DNA from 4 places in the Flavobacterium sp. TS_SC_5 genome. Region 3 is predicted to be linked to each of the others. Evidence: riboswitches for the same ligand, from Rfam matches in the RefSeq annotation. Region 3 holds a riboswitch; each other region holds the start of a gene.
The links. A riboswitch is a leader RNA that binds a small molecule or an ion and turns the genes downstream of it on or off. The one in region 3 is predicted to bind S-adenosylmethionine.
Positions count from the first base shown of each region.

Region 1: another riboswitch for S-adenosylmethionine. It lies ahead of AC0J6S_RS06755 (alpha/beta fold hydrolase); the one in region 3 lies ahead of AC0J6S_RS13260 (Na+/H+ antiporter NhaC family protein).
Region 2: another riboswitch for S-adenosylmethionine. It lies ahead of AC0J6S_RS06820 (homocysteine S-methyltransferase family protein); the one in region 3 lies ahead of AC0J6S_RS13260 (Na+/H+ antiporter NhaC family protein).
Region 4: another riboswitch for S-adenosylmethionine. It lies ahead of AC0J6S_RS09250 (hypothetical protein); the one in region 3 lies ahead of AC0J6S_RS13260 (Na+/H+ antiporter NhaC family protein).

Region 1 is NZ_CM149588.1:1,543,432-1,548,485, reverse strand. Features, by position in the region: gene thrA (bifunctional aspartate kinase/homoserine dehydrogenase I) at 1-830, opposite strand, end outside; gene AC0J6S_RS06755 (alpha/beta fold hydrolase) at 849-1,811, opposite strand; SAM riboswitch class I at 1,890-1,997, opposite strand; gene AC0J6S_RS06750 (hypothetical protein) at 2,230-2,439, opposite strand; gene metK (methionine adenosyltransferase) at 3,185-4,435, shown strand; gene AC0J6S_RS06740 (DUF1573 domain-containing protein) at 4,502-4,909, opposite strand; gene AC0J6S_RS06735 (carboxypeptidase-like regulatory domain-containing protein) at 4,906-5,054, opposite strand, start outside.
Region 2 is NZ_CM149588.1:1,558,926-1,563,979, forward strand. Features, by position in the region: gene cobA (uroporphyrinogen-III C-methyltransferase) at 1-497, shown strand, start outside; gene AC0J6S_RS06810 (precorrin-2 dehydrogenase/sirohydrochlorin ferrochelatase family protein) at 500-1,090, shown strand; gene AC0J6S_RS06815 (NAD(P)/FAD-dependent oxidoreductase) at 1,201-2,253, shown strand; SAM riboswitch class I at 2,346-2,464, shown strand; gene AC0J6S_RS06820 (homocysteine S-methyltransferase family protein) at 2,773-3,774, shown strand; gene AC0J6S_RS06825 (N-acetyltransferase family protein) at 3,880-4,377, shown strand; gene metH (methionine synthase) at 4,738-5,054, shown strand, end outside.
Region 3 is NZ_CM149588.1:3,073,926-3,078,979, reverse strand. Features, by position in the region: gene AC0J6S_RS13280 (UDP-3-O-(3-hydroxymyristoyl)glucosamine N-acyltransferase) at 1-664, shown strand, start outside; gene AC0J6S_RS13275 (nuclear transport factor 2 family protein) at 666-1,028, shown strand; gene sucD (succinate--CoA ligase subunit alpha) at 1,123-1,995, shown strand; gene AC0J6S_RS13265 (hypothetical protein) at 2,212-2,634, shown strand; SAM-I-IV-variant riboswitch at 2,759-2,855, shown strand; gene AC0J6S_RS13260 (Na+/H+ antiporter NhaC family protein) at 2,910-4,232, shown strand; gene fabG (3-oxoacyl-[acyl-carrier-protein] reductase) at 4,415-5,054, shown strand, end outside.
Region 4 is NZ_CM149588.1:2,079,694-2,084,747, reverse strand. Features, by position in the region: gene AC0J6S_RS09255 (UvrD-helicase domain-containing protein) at 1-1,763, opposite strand, end outside; gene AC0J6S_RS09250 (hypothetical protein) at 1,909-3,330, opposite strand; SAM-I-IV-variant riboswitch at 3,675-3,782, opposite strand; tRNA gene AC0J6S_RS09245 (tRNA-His) at 4,773-4,848, opposite strand; gene bshB1 (bacillithiol biosynthesis deacetylase BshB1) at 4,923-5,054, opposite strand, start outside.

The sequences.
Region 1 (5,054 bases), 1.5 Mb from region 3:
TGGTTGAAAGTATTCAGAATACGAAGCGGAATATTTTTTTCTAATAATGGAATAATCGTTTTGGCATGAAGAATCGTCGCACCAAAATTTGCTATTTCATTGGCTTCGTTAAACGACAAATGGTCAATTTTTTTTGCATCAAGCACTAAGTCAGGATTTGCGGTATATATTCCGTCAACGTGAGTGTAATTTTGTAATTCGTCCGCATTTAAGTAATTCGCAATCAGCGAAGCCGTGTAATTACTGCCGTTTCTTCCTAAAGTGGTGGTGTCATTATTATTGTTCGAACCAATAAAACCTGTAATAATATTTACCGTTGTCCCGTTATTCTGCTTGAAATAATTGATGACATTTTTCTTCGAAATTTGTTCTAAAGGTTGTGCATCACCAAATTTCGAATCGGTTTTAATCAATTCTCTGGTATCTGCAAAACGGGCATTTATTCCGTTTTCAATCAAGATTGCCGTCAATAATTTTGCCGAAAGTAATTCTCCTTTAGATAAAACCTGGTCTTTAATTTTGTTGCTGTAATCACCAGTTAAACTAACGCCTTCAAATAATTTTTCCAAAACATTGAATTCTTCAGACAAATCCACGTTCTCATCTTCATCTTGTTGGTATTTCTTAAAATCCTCAAAAAGCGGTTTATAGTCTTTATTAGTAGCCGCAATATTTAATATCTCTTCCAATTCATCCGTAGCATTTCCTCTTGCCGAAACCACAATTGCAATTTCCTCTCCTTGATTTACTTTATCGGTAATAATTGCAACAACCTTATTTATTCCGTCGCCATTTGATAAAGATTTACCTCCAAATTTTAATATTTTCATTGTGTTGTGTTTTTTGGCTTAGAATATATCCTTAAGCAAATTGTGTAATTGTTTGTATTCTATCAAAAAAGCATCATGTCCATGAATGGAAACAATTTCCTGATAGCTGACATTATCTTTATATTTTTTCAATTCCTCATACGTTGCTTTATTTTCATTTGCCGTAAAAAACAAGTCTGAATTGATTCCGATAATATGAATATCAGCTTCAATTTTTGACGTTATTTCTTCAAACGAAGCACTATTTCTGGTAATATCTATCGTCTTCAAAAGTTGATTCATCATTTTATAAGACGAGATTTGAAAACGTTTTTGTAATTTTTCCCCATGATGCAACAACCAACTTTCCACATTGAAAATGGCTAATTCTTCATTAGTTGTTCGCTGAAATTTGGCAGTAAAAGATTCCGGAGTTCTATAGCAAAGCATAGCATGAGTTCGTGCATCTTCAATAGGTTTCGAAGAATTTTTCAAAATTTGTTCCTGCAAAAAGCAATTGGCAATTAACCAGTCTGTCGATTTCCAATCGGTTGCAATAGGAATTAAATGTTGCGTGATTTTTGGTTCCAATGCAACCATTTCCCAAGCAATTCCTCCACCAACAGAACCGCCAATAATAGAATATAGTTTTTTAATTTCAAGAGACCGAATCCCTTCAATAAAAATTCTGGCAATGTCTCTTGTATTAAAATCCGAATAATTCTCAATGACAAAACCATCAAATCCATTTCCGGGAACATTAAAAGCAAGTATCGTATATTTTGTAGTATCTATAGTTTTGTTGGTACCAATTAAATCATTCCACCAACCATTTTCTCCCACAACTTGTGAATTTCCGGTTAAAGCATGATTGACCAAAACGATTGGTGCGGTATGCAATTCAGGTCCGAAAACTTGAAAACTTAAGTTTAAGACAGCATAAAAAGCGCCACTTTCGGTGGTGAAATTTTGTAATATGATAGATGTTGGTTTATTTTCCAATTTCAAATCTTTTATGATTTTTGACTTGTGTTTGGAAATATTAGAAAGAAAGCTAGGAGTTATCTAGACAAATTCTTAGTGTTATCTTTCCACGATGAGCGTGGTAGAATGCAGCACCTTCTTCGATAAATCGAAGGGTTGCTAAGGCTTCATCGGGTCTAATCCCTCGTCCTTTCTTTATAACATTTCAATACGGTTGTGAACTTATAATTGCAAATTAAGGACTATTTTTTGTAACAACCAAATTTTTATGCGCAATCGATTTTTTTGTTTGGTTTAAATAAAAACCTGAAAACAATAAACATTAGATTGTTATTTTGACGAAGCATTACAAACCAATTATAGTTATTACCTCGTCAAAACAACAATTTTAAATACCTTTTTGAGAATCTCAAAACCGAAAATAAATTCGGATTTCTTAAATAAAAAGCGCTTCATTCTCTTGTGAATACATTAAAAAAAGCAAAGAATTAGGGACTACTTTCTGTGCCAAAGCGTCGTTTTTTGAAATTTCAAATCTAGGATGAATCAATTCATTTTTTGGATCGTTCTCCTTTTGTTTTTTATTCCTGTTGTTAATCCTTTCTAATAATTGGAATGTTTTTGGAAAATACTTAGTTGTGCTCATAATTTTTAGATGTTAGGTTTTAATTCGTTGTTGGTTTTATTCGCATTATGTTTTTTAAAATTAAAATATATTCTTAAAAAAAACCCTTTTAGATGTATATCCAAAAGGGTTTTAAGTTGTTTGTAAACTTATACTTTTGGAATCAACAGACGCAAATACACATAATGGCATTGGCAGCAATCATGGTATTGACAGTTGAATTATTTGTAAACTGGAATTTTAGGTTATTCATTTATATTTTATATTTCTGTACTATTATCTCCGTTGTATTCAAAAAAAAAGCTTCCCGTTATCTGGGAAGCTTTTGCTATATAATTTAATTTAAAATTATGCAATAAGCGACCCTCAGGAATTATCCTGCGCGACTTTAAACATATTACAAATATTAAATTTCATCTTTTACTTTTTATATACCCAAATTTGCAAATTATTTTTTAAAAATCCAAATAATTTTCAAAAATTTTCATCAAAATCCTATTGCTATTGTTTTTGGTAAGCAATAGAACCTGAAAAAACATTTATCCGCAAAAAAAAGTTAAGATTAATTTGCAATTCAAAATGGTTTCATACATTTGCACCCAAATACAAGAGGAAAAATTTGAACTGATTGCAACCTCTTCATAATGAAACAAATTCATTATGGATGCTGAAAATTTTTCAGTAGAAAAAATGCTAAAGCAGGAACTCTCCTTTAGTCCTTTTCAGCAATTATTTTTTCTCGCTTAATTTAAAAATAATAACTATTATGGCCTATTTATTTACGTCAGAATCTGTAAGCGAAGGACATCCAGACAAAATTGCAGATCAAATTTCGGACGCATTAATTGATAATTTTTTGGCATTTGATGCTGATTCAAAAGTAGCTTGTGAAACTTTAGTAACAACTGGTCAAGTAATTTTGGCTGGTGAAGTAAAATCAAATACATATTTAGATGTACAACATATCGCTCGTGAAGTAATCCGAAAAATTGGTTATACGAAAAGTGAATACATGTTTGAAGCCAATTCTTGTGGGATACTTTCTGCTATTCACGAACAATCTGCTGACATTAATCAAGGTGTTGACAGAGCAAATCCTGAAGAGCAAGGTGCAGGTGACCAAGGAATGATGTTTGGTTACGCTACTAATGAAACCGAAAATTATATGCCATTGGCACTTGATTTATCTCATAAATTATTGAAGGAATTAGCTGTTTTAAGACGTGAAAATAATGAAATTACGTATTTGCGTCCGGATGCTAAATCTCAAGTAACTTTAGAATATAGCGATGACAACAAGCCAACTCGTATTGATGCTATTGTAATCTCGACGCAACATGATGATTTTGACGAAGAAGCAACAATGCTTGCCAAAATCAAAAAAGATCTTGTTGAAATTTTGATTCCAAGGATTATTGCAAAAAATCCAGCGCATGCTCATTTGTTCAATGATGCAATTCAATACCATATTAATCCAACTGGGAAATTCGTAATTGGAGGACCGCATGGAGATACTGGATTGACAGGAAGAAAAATCATCGTAGATACTTACGGTGGAAAAGGTGCTCACGGTGGTGGTGCTTTCTCTGGAAAAGACCCAAGTAAAGTAGACCGAAGTGCGGCGTATGCTACACGTCATATTGCTAAAAACTTAGTTGCTGCGGGTGTTGCTGATGAGATTTTAGTTCAGGTTTCCTACGCGATTGGAGTTGCTAAACCAATGGGGATTTTTATTGATACCTACGGAACTTCAAAAGTGAATTTAACCAATGGCGAAATTGCTAAAAAAGTAGAAGCTATTTTTGATATGCGTCCTTACTTTATTGAGCAACGTTTGAAATTAAGAAATCCAATCTACAGCGAAACTGCCGCTTACGGGCACATGGGACGTACTCCTGAAACAGTTACTAAAACTTTTTCTGCTCCGGGTGGAAACGAAAAAACAGTTACTGTTGAATTGTTTACTTGGGAAAAATTAGATTTTGTTGATCAAGTTAAAGCTGCTTTTGGATTGTAAAAGGTATATATTCTATTGTAAAATGCCATTTCGATAAAATATCGAAATGGCATTTTACATCTTAAATTAACGAACTCTACCTTTAAACTCTAAGTTAATTTCCTCTATCGAATTACTGATAACAACTACTTTCCTTGATAGGTTTCCTTTTTTACTTGGTATACATTGAATATTAATCATTCTATTTTGACCAGGAAAATTTGACTTATTCAAAATAGTTCCTTTAAAGAGAACATCATAATCGCTTTTTAATTCCGATATCACAAAATGTTTCGTTGATAAGTTGATTAAATTATATTTTATTTTAATGGTATCACCTAATTGAATACTGCCAAAATCTATGAGTCTATTTTCCCTTTTAGTTTTTACATATTCACTATATGTAGTCTCTATTTCAACATGCATTCCTATATAAATAATCAAAATAAAAGCAAAAACAACAATCAAATAACGTTTCACTTTATTGTAAATCATCTTTGAATTTTTACTTTAATTTTAAAACTAACATCGCTTCCAATAGTATTATTTGTCAAATATCTTAATTTCTCATTAGACCACTCGTGAGAATACTTAGTGTTTTTAGACCATACTGGAATTTGAAAATTTGGAATTTTCTCAG
Region 2 (5,054 bases), 1.5 Mb from region 3:
GTGATCCATTTATTTTCGGTCGTGGCGGTGAGGAAATAGACTTTGTTGAAAGTTTTGGGATACCTACATTTGTTGTACCTGGAATTTCATCGTCGATTGCTGTTCCTGCTTATCAAGGGATTTCATTAACCAAAAGAGGTGTTTCAGAAAGTTTTTGGGTAATTACGGGTACAACGTCCGATAGAAAATTATCAAATGATGTGGTTTTAGCTGCGCAATCATCGGCAACAGTTGTGATTTTGATGGGAATGAGCAAATTGTCACAAATTGTTTCTTTGTTCCAAAAAGAATCTAAAGGAGAAACTCCCGTTGCGATTATTCAAAACGGAACTACTGCTCAGGAGAAAATTGGTGTTGGAACAATCAATACAATTCAACAGGTTGTAACGGAGCATAAATTAAGTTCGCCTGCCATAATTGTCATTGGAGAAGTAGTAAAAGAAAGTAATAAATTGAAAGGATTTTACGAAGAATTCATAGTATCGGAAATAAGATAAGAATGGAAAGAAATGAATTATATCCTGTTTTTTTAAAACTACAAAACCTGAATGTGTTGATTGTGGGTGGCGGAAATGTGGGTTTAGAAAAGTTGTCATTTCTTTTGAAATCAAGTCCAAACGCTAATGTTGAGGTGGTGGCACCAAAGTTTCTTCCAGAACTGGAAAGCCTCGCTGCGAAACATCCTTCGGTACAATTGACTTTTAGAAAATTCAATCGATGGATGCTTCGCAAACGCCATATGGTTATTGCTTGTACGGATGATTTGAAAGTCAATAAAAGGATTTATGATTTATCCAGAAAAAGATATTTAATTTGCAATATTGCGGATACTCCGCCATTATGTGATTATTATTTGGGTGGAATTGTAACCAAAGGAAACGTGAAAATTGCGATTTCGACCAACGGAAAATCACCAACAACTGCCAAAAGATTACGGGAGTTATTTGAAGAAATAATCCCGGACGATATCAACAAAATGGTCGAAAATCTAAATGAATATCGCAAAACGCTAAAAGGGAATTTCGAAGAAAAAGTTCAAAAAATGAACGAAATAACCGAGTCGTTGAAGAATAAAGATTCAAGAGAATAGCATAAAGAACAAAGAATCCGACTGATATTTATCATTTAAAGTCATAAAAATCAGTTGTTCATTTGCAATTAAATAGTTTAGCACAATTACATTACATAAAGAATAAAAAAATGATTAAAACAGACATACTAATAATAGGAGCGGGACCTACAGGTCTATTTGCCGTTTTTGAAGCAGGATTATTAAAATTAAAATGCCACATTTTAGATGCTTTGCCACAAGCGGGTGGACAATTATCTGAATTATATCCTAAAAAACCTATTTATGATATTCCAGGTTTCCCGGAAGTATTAGCCGGAGATTTAGTTGCTAATTTAATGGAACAAATCAAACAGTTTGAACCGGGATTTACTCTTGGTGAACGTGCTGAAACAATCGAAAAACAAGAAGACGGAACTTTTATTGTGACTTCTAATAAAGGAAAAAAATTCCATGCTCCTGTAGTAGCAATTGCGGGTGGATTGGGAAGTTTTGAACCACGAAAACCATTGATTGAAGACATCGAATTTTACGAGGATAAAGGAATTAAATACTTTATCAAAAATCCAGAGAAATTCAGAGATAAAAAAGTTGTAATCGCTGGAGGAGGAGATTCAGCTTTAGACTGGAGTATTTTCTTGTCGAATGTAGCTTCTGAAGTGACTTTGATTCACCGTAGAAACGAATTCAGAGGTGCTTTAGATTCTGTTGAAAAAGTACAGGAATTGAAAAACTCCGGTAAAATAAAAATGATTACGCCAGGAGAAGTTGTTGGCTTGAAAGGTGCTGAACATTTAGAAGGAGTTGTAATCGAGGAAAATGGCGCACACCGAACAATTGAAACGGATTATTTTATTCCACTTTTTGGATTAACGCCAAAATTAGGTCCTATCGGAGACTGGGGATTAGACATTGAAAAAAATGCCATCAAAGTAAATAATGCTTTGGATTACCAAACGAACATTCCAGGAATTTTTGCCATTGGTGACGTAAATACCTATCCTGGGAAACTGAAATTAATTCTTTGTGGATTCCACGAAGCAACATTAATGTGTCAGGCAGCTTACCAAATCATCAATCCGGGTAAGAGATATGTATTGAAATACACTACAGTTTCCGGTGTTGACGGATTTGACGGAACTCGCAAAGAAGCTCCAAAAGCCGTAGTAAAAGCCATAGTTTAACAACTTAGCACAAACTAGTTAAAAATTAAAGCGCTAATACTTGCAAGTATTAGCGCTTTGTCTTTTCTTTGCACTGTTCCTATATTTATTGAAAGTTATCACGAAAGGCGGAGGGAAAGACCCGATGAAACCTTAGCAACCCTTTATCTTTAAAGAAGGTGCTACATTCTACTTTGTACTGAACAGTTTCAGTATTTAAGATAGATAACACACGAATACTCACTCAGTATTTCTCAAACCTTTTCTTGACAACATTTATTTTTAGCCCACTGAATTAATTTCAGTATCAGGAGCGAACAATTGGCGTTTTTTTGCCAATACCGTTCCCGCTTTCCGTTGCAATCTTTTACTTTTTTAAACAAAAAAAGTAAAAGGATTTTCACTTCAAACAAAGTTCACTGAACTCCTATGAGAATAGAAATTAAGTGAAGTAATCGGGGCTAAAGAGCTTAAATAGTGAACTTTTGTAATTAATAATAAGCGCTTAATACTTAGTATTTTGCGAGAATAAAACAAAAGATGTCAACTATTCAAAAAGCCATTAAAAAAAACATACTCGTACTCGATGGAGCTATGGGAACCATGTTGCAACGCTATAATTTTTCCGAAGAAGATTTTCGAGGCGAACGTTTCAAAGATTTTCCGCATTCCTTGAAAGGGAACAACGATTTATTGTCACTCACGCAACCACAAGCGATTCGTGCCGTTCACGCCGCCTATTTTGAAGCAGGTGCTGATATTGTTGAAACCAATACTTTTTCTGGAACCACAATAGGAATGGCAGATTACCATTTGGAAGATTTGGTGTATGAACTCAACTACGAATCAGCAAGAATTGCCCGTGAAGTAGCCGATGAATTCACCGCCAAAAATCCGGACAAACCTCGTTTTGTTGCGGGTTCAATAGGGCCAACAAACAGAACGGCAAGCATGTCACCAGATGTAAATGATCCGGGTTATAGAGCCGTAACTTTTGATGATTTACGAATTGCCTACAAACAACAAGTAGAAGCCTTGATTGACGGAGGAAGTGATTTGCTTTTAGTAGAAACTATTTTTGACACCTTAAATGCCAAAGCGGCGCTTTTCGCAATCGAGGAAGTCAAAGACGAACGTAATATCGATATTCCAATAATGGTTTCCGGAACGATTACGGATGCTTCAGGAAGAACACTTTCCGGTCAAACTGTAGAAGCTTTTTTAGTTTCGGTTTCACACATTCCGCTGTTGAGCGTAGGTTTTAATTGCGCTTTGGGAGCTGATTTGCTGAAACCTTATTTGCAAACGTTGTCACAAAACACTTCATTCAACGTGTCGGCGCATCCTAATGCAGGATTACCAAATGCTTTTGGAGAATACGATGAAACACCAGAACAAATGCAAGCTTTCATCAAAGAATATTTAGACGATAATTTAGTAAATATCATAGGCGGTTGTTGCGGTACAACGCCAGAACATATCAAGTTGATTGCGGATATCGCCAAAGATTATAAACCAAGGGTTTCGACGGCAACAATGTAATTATAGAGACACGATTTATCGCGGCTGACTATTAAGTAATGTGTATATTTATGAGATAACGGTGGTATTTTGACCGATCATCAACAAAACAAAACAGTTGCATTTATGAATATCAGAATAGGTGACGAGCAAAAAGATTACGACAAAGTTTGGGACATCTTCACAAATGTTATATCAACAGGTGATACTTATGTTTTTGACCCCAATACTCCTAAAGACACATTGCATAAAAATTGGTTTGCAGATTATATGGACACTTTTGTTGCAGTAGACAATAATGACGAAATATTTGGTACTTATATTATTAAGCCTAATCAAATTGATTTAGGAGACCATATCGCTAATTGCAGTTATATGGTAAAACCTAAATATCACGGCAAGGGAATAGGTAAAATTTTATGCGAACATTCAATAAAGTTTGCAAAGAACAAAGGGTATTTAGGAATTCAGTTTAATATTGTTGTAAGCACAAATACAAATGCGGTAGAACTTTGGAAGAAATATGGATTTAAGATTATCGGAACAACGCCAAAAGGATTTAGGCATAAAAGCTTAGGATTTGTGGATACTTATATAATGTTTAAAGATTTGCAGGATGGCTAATGCTCTCCCGCTAGCACGAGCAGAATGTCATTAAGTTAAAAGTTTATTTATCATTCCGACGAAGAAAGAATCTCTGTTTGTCGCTCACGTTTGTTGAGATTCCTCCTTCGTCGGAATGACAAAAAATGTCGAGGATGTTTAAGTACCTAATGGAAGAGATTTTTTCATTCCTCGCAATGACATAAAATGAACAAAATCCGCGTGAGGGATAGCAGTGAAGCTCCTTTTTTATGGCTTTTTAGCCGAAAAAAAGAGCGGGAACGTATAGCCCGACCCTTTTGGGTCACGCCCAAATAATAAGAAAAATAAGTTATTCCAGCATAGTTTTTAATAACCCTGCAGGATCAAATAAAATAAGAAATGGCACAAGCAGAAAATAGAAGAAACCTTGTATTATCAGGATTAGAGCCTTTGATCATTACGCCGGAAAGCGTTTTTGTGAATATTGGTGAACGTACGAATGTAACAGGTTCTAGAAAATTCCTTCGATTAATTAAGGAAGAAAAATACGAAGAAGCACTCAGTATTGCTAAAGAACAAGTGGAAGGTGGCGCACAAATCATCGATATTAATATGGATGAAGGAATGCTCGATGGCGAATATGCTATGACAAAATTCCTGAATTTGATTGCCGCTGAACCGGATATTTCCAGAGTGCCAATCATGATTGACAGTTC
Region 3 (5,054 bases):
GACAAATTATTTCAAGCCATTTCAATTTTCGAATGGTTCAATAGCTACTTCAGCTTATATAGGAGAAGGGACTGTAATACAGCCAAATGCATTTATTGGGAATCATGTTGTTATTGGGAAGAATTGTTTGATTCATTCTAATGTTTCGATTTATGATTACACCGTGATTGGAGATAATGTAATCATTCATGCCGGAACTATTCTGGGTGCTGATGCATTTTATTATAAGAAACGACCTGAAGGATACGATCAATTACGTTCTGGCGGAAGAGTGGTCATCAAAAATAATGTGGGAATAGGGGCGCTTTGTACTATTGACAAAGGAGTTACAGGTGATACCACTATTGGTGAGGGTACAAAAATTGACAATCAGGTACATGTTGGACATGACACTGTTATTGGGAAAAAATGTTTGATAGCTTCACAAACCGGAATTGCTGGTTGTGTAATCATTGAAGACGAAGTTACTATTTGGGGACAAGTAGGAACTACCAGCGGGATAACAATAGGAGCAAAGGCAGTGATTATGGGACAAACTGGTGTCACAAAATCAGTTGAAGGAGGAAAATCGTATTTTGGTACTCCAATAGAAGAATCAAGAGAAAAATTGAAACAACTGGCAAATATTAAGAAGATTCCAGAAATTTTAAATAAACTAAAATAATATGTCTGCTAAAGAAATCGTTCAGAAATTTTATAAATCAGATGCTTTCATCGATAGCGAGGTCATAAAAGATTTTTTGCATCCTGAAGTTATCGTCGAATGGAACAGCAGCAAAGGATTAGTTCAATTAGATTATGATTCCTTGGTAAGTTTATCCAATGATTTGAGCAAGGCATATGTACGTTCGAAAGTTCGTATCAGTCACATTTTATCTGAAAATGATTTAATTTCCGTTCGTTATTCTCATTTTGTGAAAACGATTGAGAATCCAAGGGAAGAGATGTTACTAGCACATTTTATTGTTATTTGGCAATTAAAAGACAATAAATTATTTCGAGGCTATCAAATGAGCCAATTATCCTAATTTAGTGTCAAAAAACTGAATGCTGAATACGGATTACTGATTAGTATTTTATACTTTTGCATAACGATTTTAAAAACTACATAAAAAATATATCATGAGTGTTTTAGTTAATAAAGATTCCAAAATAATTGTTCAAGGTTTTACAGGAAGTGAAGGAACTTTCCATGCTTCTCAAATGATTGAGTACGGTACTAACGTTGTTGGTGGTGTAACTCCTGGAAAAGGTGGGACAACTCACTTAGACAGACCAGTTTTCAATACTGTAAAAGATGCTGTAGAACAAGCAGGTGCTGATACAACTATCATTTTTGTACCGCCGGCTTTTGCTGCAGATGCAATTATGGAAGCTGCAGATGCCGGAATAAAAGTAATTATTGCAATTACTGAAGGAATTCCTGTTGCTGACATGATAAAAGCAAATAGTTATGTTAAAGAGAGAAACGCACGCTTAATCGGTCCAAATTGTCCTGGAATTATTACTCCGGGTGAAGCTAAAGTTGGTATCATGCCAGGTTTTGTTTTCAAAAAAGGAACTGTTGGTATTGTTTCTAAATCTGGAACATTAACATACGAAGCTGCTGACCAAGTTGTAAAACAAGGATTAGGAATTACTACTGCAATTGGTATTGGTGGAGACCCAATCATTGGGACTACTACTAAAGAAGCGGTTGAATTACTGATGAATGACCCAGAAACAGAATGTATCGTAATGATAGGTGAAATTGGTGGACAATTAGAAGCTGATGCTGCTCATTGGATTAAAGCTGATGGTAACCGTAAACCAGTTGTAGGTTTCATCGCAGGAGTTACTGCTCCTCCAGGACGTACAATGGGACATGCAGGTGCAATCGTTGGTGGATCTGACGATACTGCTGAAGCTAAAAAACAAATCATGAGAGAATGTGGAATTCACGTAGTAGATTCTCCAGCTGAAATTGGTAAAAAAGTAAAAGAAGTTTTAGGTTAATCTAAACTCCAATTAAATATTTCTAGAAGCCTCACAATTTGTGGGGCTTTTTTATTATTAATTGAATTAAAGAAATATCTTTGCACTTTATTAAATATTCTGTTTTTGCAGATTCAATTATAATAAGAACAAACATAAACGACTGAATTCTAATGGGCCTCACGGTTTTGTGGGGTATTTTTTTGCCGAAATCAGTTTAAATAAAAATAAAATAATATGTACAAAGAGTTAAAAAAATTCAAAGTTACCAATCAGTTTTCATTCACCACAGAGGATAGTTTAGCAGAAGTTTGCAACGCATCAGAAGGATCTGGAGTATTTTTAGTGTATTCCGTTGGAGATGAAAAAGAGTTAATTATGGTTGCTTCTACTGGAACTGTTCAGAATAATGGAACTTTAAAAATCAAAAATGGAGGTTTGAAAGATAAGATTGTTGAAGGACACCAATTTGCAAAAACTGGAAGAAAATATTCTTGGCCCGCACAAATGAAAATCGAAGATATCAGCACACTAGAAGTAGTTTGGTATGAAACATTTAATGATAAGACTAAAGTAATCCCAACATTTGTAGAAGGACAAGTTTTACAAAACTTCCTTGATGAAAATGGAAGATTGCCAAAATGGAACGTAGCTTTCTAAAAAGTTAACAACTGTTTTTTAGTATTTTATAATTAAGCGCTGCATTTTTATGTGACGCTTTTTTTGTATTATTATTTTTTTGAATGAAATTCGAAATATTTCATAAATAATTAATTACTTTTGCACCCGTTATCACGAATCCTTCAATAGGATAGCAACCTGCAACAACAAGCAAGGTGCTAAAACGATAAGCCAAATCCTTTGGAAAAAATGTTGTTTACATTCCCATATTTAGCTTTGTTTTTCCTCATAATTTCTAATTTTAAATTATTTTTATGACTTTATTTTCCAAAGACAAAGGAAATGCCTTTGCATTAATCCCTTTATTTGTTTTTATTTTTACTTTTTTGGGAGCAGGAATCATTTTGAATGATTTTTATGCTTTTCCATCACCGGTGGCTGTTTTAGTTGGTATTATCGCTGCTTTTTTACTTTTCAAATCCTCAACTGAGGATAAAGTTGCTACATTAATTGCAGGATGTGGGGAAAGCAAAATTATGACCATGTGTTTAATTTACTTGCTAGCGGGAGCGTTCGCAGTGGTAAGTAAAGCGATGGGCGGTGTTGATGCTGTCGTGAATCTTGGAATAAATACTATCGACGTTGCCTATTTTCCGTTAGGAATTTTCTTGATAGCTTCTTTTTTATCAACTGCTACAGGAACTTCGGTTGGTGCAATTGTAGCGATTGGTCCTATTGCTGTTGCATTAGCTGATAAAAGTGGTGCTTCATTACCGCTTATATCTGGCGCTTTATTAGGAGGTTCTATGCTTGGTGACAATCTTTCCATGATTTCTGATACTACAATTGCAGCAACGCAATCATTAGGATGTGATCTAAAAGATAAGTTTAAAATCAACTTGTTTATAGCTTTTCCAGCTGCAATTTTGACTATTCTGGTTTTCTTTTATCTTGGTTTAAACTCGGATATTGTCACAGTTGCTATAGAAAAAAATAATTTTTCCTGGATTGCAATTGTGCCTTATCTTTTAGTAATAGTATTGGCGGTTGTAGGTGTTAATGTTTTTTCAACGCTGCTTATTGGTACTTTATTAGCAGGAATCATTGGATATTTTAGTGGTTCGTTTACGCTAATGGAGTTTACTCAAAAGATCTATGAAGGTTTTACCAGCATGACTGATATTTTCTTATTATCCATGCTTACCGGAGGTTTAGCTGCTATGGTAGATAAAGCGGGTGGAATAACGTATTTATTAGTTCAAATTAAAAAAAGAATCAAAAGTAAAAAATCAGCTCAAGCGGGAATTGGCGCTTTGGTAGGTTTTGCTAATCTAGCTATAGCTAACAATACGGTTTCTATTGTAATCACGGGGCCAATTGCAAAAGAAATTAATGATGAATATGATTTAAATCCTAAAAAAACAGCTGCGATTTTGGATATTTTTTCGTGTATAATTCAAGGGATTTTACCATATGGTGCTCAAATATTGCTTATATTGAACTACGCTAATGGCAAATTAGATTTTTTTGACTTAATTAGTAATGCATGGTATCATCTATTTCTACTAGTTTTTACATTAGTGGCTATTTATAGTTCGTTTTGGGACAAATGGACAAAGCGATTCTTTAAAATTTAAGAGTTGAATCTTGACTGTTCTTGCTTTTGAATTTTTTTTAAAAAGAGAATTATTCTATATTTGACGGGTGTAAGATAGCCCTGATAGTAGTGAAAATCCTTTTATGTGAGCGATAGCGATCCTAAAAGATTGAAGCGGATAGCAGGAATAGCTTCAAATAAATTTTAAACTTATTTTTGAATATGAAATTACTAGAAGGAAAAGTGGCCATAATTACTGGTGCGAGTCGTGGAATTGGAAAAGGAATTGCTGAAGTTTTTGCAAAACATGGTGCAAATGTTGCCTTTACATATAGTTCATCAGTAGAATCTGCTTTGGCTCTTGAAAACGAATTAAACGCTATTGGAATTAAAGCCAAAGGATATCAATCGAATGCTGCCGATTTTAATGATGCTCAAACTCTTGTCGATGCTGTTTTAGCTGAATTTGGAACGGTTGATATTCTAATAAACAACGCCGGAATTACTAAAGATAATCTTTTGATGCGTATGTCTGAAGAAGATTTTGATCAAGTAATTGATGTTAACTTGAAGTCGGTTTTTAATATGACTAAAGCCATTCAACGTACGTTTTTGAAGCAACGTTCTGGTTCAATTATCAATATGAGCTCTGTTGTGGGAGTAAAAGGAAATGCTGGACAAACTAATTATGCTGCTTCTAAAGCGGGAGTTATTGGTTTTTCTAAATCTGTAGCTTTGGAATTAGGATCACGTAACATTCGTTGTAATGTAATTGCTCCGGGTTTTATAGAAACGGAAATGACGGCTAAATTAAATGAAGATGTTGTAAAAGGATGGAGAGACGGAATTCCGTTGAAACGTG
Region 4 (5,054 bases), 990 kb from region 3:
AATTTTTCAATTCTTGACCTAATTGCTCCTTCCGTCCGTCCAAAGTGTTTTGCCACATCCATAACATTCCAACCTTCCCAATAAATTACAGTGAGTTCGTTATCGAGTTCCTGTGTCCATGGTTTGTAGGCAGCTTTGTAATTAACTCTTACTTTCTCAAAAGTGTATGCCTTATTCGGTTCAGTTTCTGTAATGTTTTTTTGAAAGAATTGATTTTGTGTTGTTGTACACAGTTTTTCTTCGGTTTTCACATTTGTTATGATACTGATTTGTTTTGATGTTGGAAAGTTATCTGGTATTAATCTCTCAGGAATATATATATTGTTTTTTGTTCTTGTAATAGCTACATATAAGAGATTTATTTCTTCATTAAGTTTTGCATATTTTAGGTCATCACTTTTATTGCTAGTAGTAACCCACTCCAATTTTTCTTGCGAAATGAAGTCATCCACAATTTCAACAGAATCATATTCCATTCCTTTGCAACGATGAACAGTTGAAAAAATAATTTCAGCATTTTCCTTATCATTATCTCCAATATGTTTTTCTTTAATTGCCTCTATAATACCATAAATTTTATTCCCATATTTCTTGACAATTTCAACCATGATTCTAAGTTGAACATCTTTAGTCTTATCTATATATTCTTCAAGACCCTCAATGTTTTTCATTTTTTTGATAAGTTCGTCTTTTATTAATCTGTGCTTGTTATTGTAAAGATTTAATACATCGTAGAGAGAAGCACCTTCTTCTGCGTAAGTATATGAATTTATGTTACCTTCAAAATAAATATTTTTAACCGTTGGCTTTTCTGTCACATATTCAACAGCTTTTGCTAATAGTCCTAGGTTTGTTCTAGCAATTACTGCTTTGGATATTGTTTTTTCTCCAATGCCTTTGCCTATAATTTGGGAAGATGCTTTTAAATTAATTAATTCTTTCCATTTTAGTACTTCCATTGCAACGTTAGCTATGTCTTGGTTAAATCTAAAGCTAGTGGATAGATTGAAGTTCTTAAAGTTTACTTTTTCAAGAGAATTAATGGCAAAACGCCATCCATAAATTTGTTGGTGAGTGTCTCCAACAATCACCTTTGTGGCTTTCTGTTTTAAAAAAATATCAAGCATTGCTGCAGATGCATCTTGTCCTTCGTCAAAAAGAATATAGTCGTAATTAAGTTCTGGATTTGAAAGTTGAAATTTTTTAAGATAAAAATCATGAGTAATTTCAATTTCTCCTCTATCCATCATCCTCAAAAGCAAACTTGCCTTTTCTTCAATGTGGTGGTATAAATTAGACACCAATGCTTTTTCATTTGAGTCTGACACAATTTCCAAATAGTTCAAATCTTGCAGGTGGGTCTTTTCACTATTACAGAAGTAAGCAATAAACCTATTGATGTGGTTAGCAACAATGTATTTAGCATGTTTTTCTCCATTTCCATCCAACCCAAGTATTTCAGCAATTTCATGTGTTTTGTAATCTTGATTTCTTACTTTATATTTATTTTTGACATCAATGTACTGGTAAGCAAGTGAATGAGCTGTTTCCACCTTTACATTGTCTAAATCCTTTTTAATAAATTTTTTGGTCGCATTCATTTTTACAGACTTATTGAACGCTAGATAAAGGATTTTGCTCGTCTTTGGTCTTGCCTTTGCATACTCAATAATGGTTGTAGTTTTTCCAGACCCCGCAACAGCATTTATTTTGATATCACCAGTTGAGTAGACAATGTCGTATTGTTCTTTTGTTAATTGCATATTCTTCTAATATTTTTATTTATTGGTAGTTTTTTTGAATTATAAAGCCTGTTAAAAGACTTAAAATAGTTGATGAGTGACAAAATACGAAGCCGTTTTTCATCACTTGGCTAGATAAAAAACAAATTATTTGTGACTTAATCTTCTATGAAGCAATTTGATTTTTAGTATCTAATTCAGAGTACTCTACTGTTAAGTTTGGTGATTCTCCAAGTAATTCTTTGAACTTGCTTTCCATGAATTCTTTTAATTCACGCACATTGCTACTTGAGGTCAATATGCAATCGTGGAGCGTAAAAACTGGAATCTTACCTTTCTGTAGTTTGTCATATTCTCGGGCTATATTATCTATCATAACCTTTGCTTCAAACTGAAAACACAAATAAGACAATTTTTTATGTCTGTTTTTTAGATTCCAATTTAATTCTTCGCTTTGAACATCTTTAAATTCATTTAGAAATTTATGAATAGTTGGATATAACTTTTTAAATACTAATTGTTCAAATTTGTAAGAACTAGATTTCGCAAATAACATTGACAGTAGCCCCTTTTTAGCAAATTTTTTAAGTTCTTTAATGTCACCATCGAAGTAATGGTTAAACTGCTTATTGAATTTGTATTGGTAATATTTCAATACTTTTTTATAGTCCTTTCCCTCGGATTCATAAAAAGATTGGTCTAAAATCAAGTTGCTAAATTGCTCATAAAGCTTACCCGTTTTAACAGCATGCCCAAACTCCTGAAGCTCCGTTTTATCTAGGTCTCCCGTGATTTTATCGAAGATATAAATGATACTATTAGAATACTGATAATCGGTTAATTTACTTAATTTATTATTTAGGTAATAGTTCATAGTTACATAGAGAAAGAAGGGGACAGCAGAGGAAATGTCGACCTCCGCCAAAAATTCGCCCTGATACTGTAAATATTTACGGGTTTTTTTCGACAGCCTTGTAATGTTTGAGTGAACTCTCCCATCAGTATTAGTTTTTAATGTCATTGTATGTTCTCCATTCATTATATTTACTATGTTTTTGGCATTCCTAAGGCGTTTTTTTTGCTCTTGAGCATTTGCTTCTTCTATCGCATCAGAGGGGCTAGAAACGGCTAATTTCCCATTATTGAAATACTTAGTTAGAAAGTAATAATTAAGTCTAATCGCCTCATTTTTTGAGGGGTTTACAAATTTTTGCTTATACATATTGATTAGTTTGTAATCTTTGATGGTATAGAGTTCAAAACCTCCATCAAAATAATAATCAGTTAGCCGATACTCAAACGGATTTTTGCCAACATTATAACGAGAACCTTTCAATACATTACCAGTTCCACTGTTATTATCAAGTAAAAATCTGATGTATTTGTGGTAATCCCTACCAATTATTCGTTCCAATAGTTTAGAATGCAATCCCACCTTTTTCAAATTATCCCTTTCGTGACCTAATATTATCACTAAATGAATGATTAGATAGGCACGTTCAAAATCAAATTTAAAATCAGGTTGGTATTTATTTACCAAATATTCAAGGTTTAGTTTTTTGGGTTTTAATATATTATAAGTTTTCATTTTTTTTTAAATTTTAGACATAGCGCAGCCGTTACAATGTGGCTACATCGCTTATGTTGTTTGTTTTTAATGTTTTAATGTTTAATTATTTGGCATATTCCCTCATTCACGAATAAGATTTCGTGGGTTTTTTTGCCGAAGTAAAAGGGTACGTCAAAAAAGATGAAGATTTCCAACCCAGTAAAAGAAATAAAGATAAATTGAAAAGATTAAGCTAAAACAAAATTGAAAAGTTGTGTTTTGGTAGCTTACTTGATTTTGTGTAATTTTTTTGAAATGTATATGAACAATACATACACCTTCTGAGAAGTGGTTTTTTTTCATTTTCATACTTTTTTATTTGACAATTAGCCTTTATTTGACATTATGCCCGTATCATTTGACCACCTTTTAAAAATCTGTATGATAAATTAGGTTGGTATTCTGTTTTAGCAGAATTCTGGATACATTATTTGTTATTATTCCTTAGTGATTTTTATTAATTTTACAAGGCAAATATACGTCAAAAAAAGGACATACGCAATAGCTAAGTAATTGTTTTTAAGCTAACTAAGCTAGTTTAAAATAAAAAAAAGACAAATAACTATAATTCAGTTATTTAAGTTTTACGCTAGTTAAGATGAGTAAAAATTAAGAAAATTTTAACTATTTTATTTTTAAAATAGGAGAAAATAAGTGCTTAAATAAATATTTTATTGGCGGTTTTTTATTGAAAATTACAGTCATTGAGAAAATCAGCTAATAATTTATGTAGGATTTTAAAACAATACGCCATGCTATTAAGTCTAAAAAGTTTTACAGATACAATACTATGTAGTCCAGTACCATATGGGGGCGTTGATAAATAGTTTTTACCCCCACCCCCGTCTAATTTTAATCAATTTCATTTTCAAATCTATAGACAAATAGGTTTTCAAATTAAACATGGGAAATTTTTTGATATATAAAATTATTCATGACAATATAAAATAAGAGCGCACAATAAAAGCTCAGCAAAAAATAAGATTAAGTAAATACTACATTCTGGCAAATGTCAAAGAAGAAGGAATAGGAACAATTAACATAGTATAATGATGATTTAATGATGTAATCTAGTAGGGTAAATATTAATATATAGGATTGGAAATGATATTGGGGAGGAGCGTGAAAAAGAAACTTCATTGAGTTGAAGTAAAAAAGACTATTTTATTGTTGGATTGGAATTGAAATGCTTTTATTGATAAAAAGGAACAATTATTAGTGGCGCAAAAGTGGCAGTATACTTAATGGAAAACAAGTTTGAGGAAAGAATATAAAATCGTATCTTTGAACTTATTAATCAGTCACTTTTTGGTTTAGTAAGTATGTCAAAATGGAGATAAGGCTTGTGTTTATGGGGGTTTCCGTCACGACACTTTATTCCACAAAAAAAGCCTCGAATTTCTTCGAAGCTTTTGCTTTCTGGGTGGGAGACGGGGCTCGAACCCGCGACCCTCGGTACCACAAACCGATGCTCTAACCAACTGAGCTACAACCACCATTTGCTTAGCGGTGGCAAATATACGACATAAGTTTACTTCTGCAAATATTTTTTTCAAAAAATTACTCGAAATTTACATCAAATCTGCTAAGCTATTGACTGCCAAATATCTTTCTACAGTAAAACCTTCCGCATGATCTACTCCTGTGAGCCTTCCTAGATCCCTGGAACGGTAATTCAGGCTTTCCAGAAAATTTTTACTCGA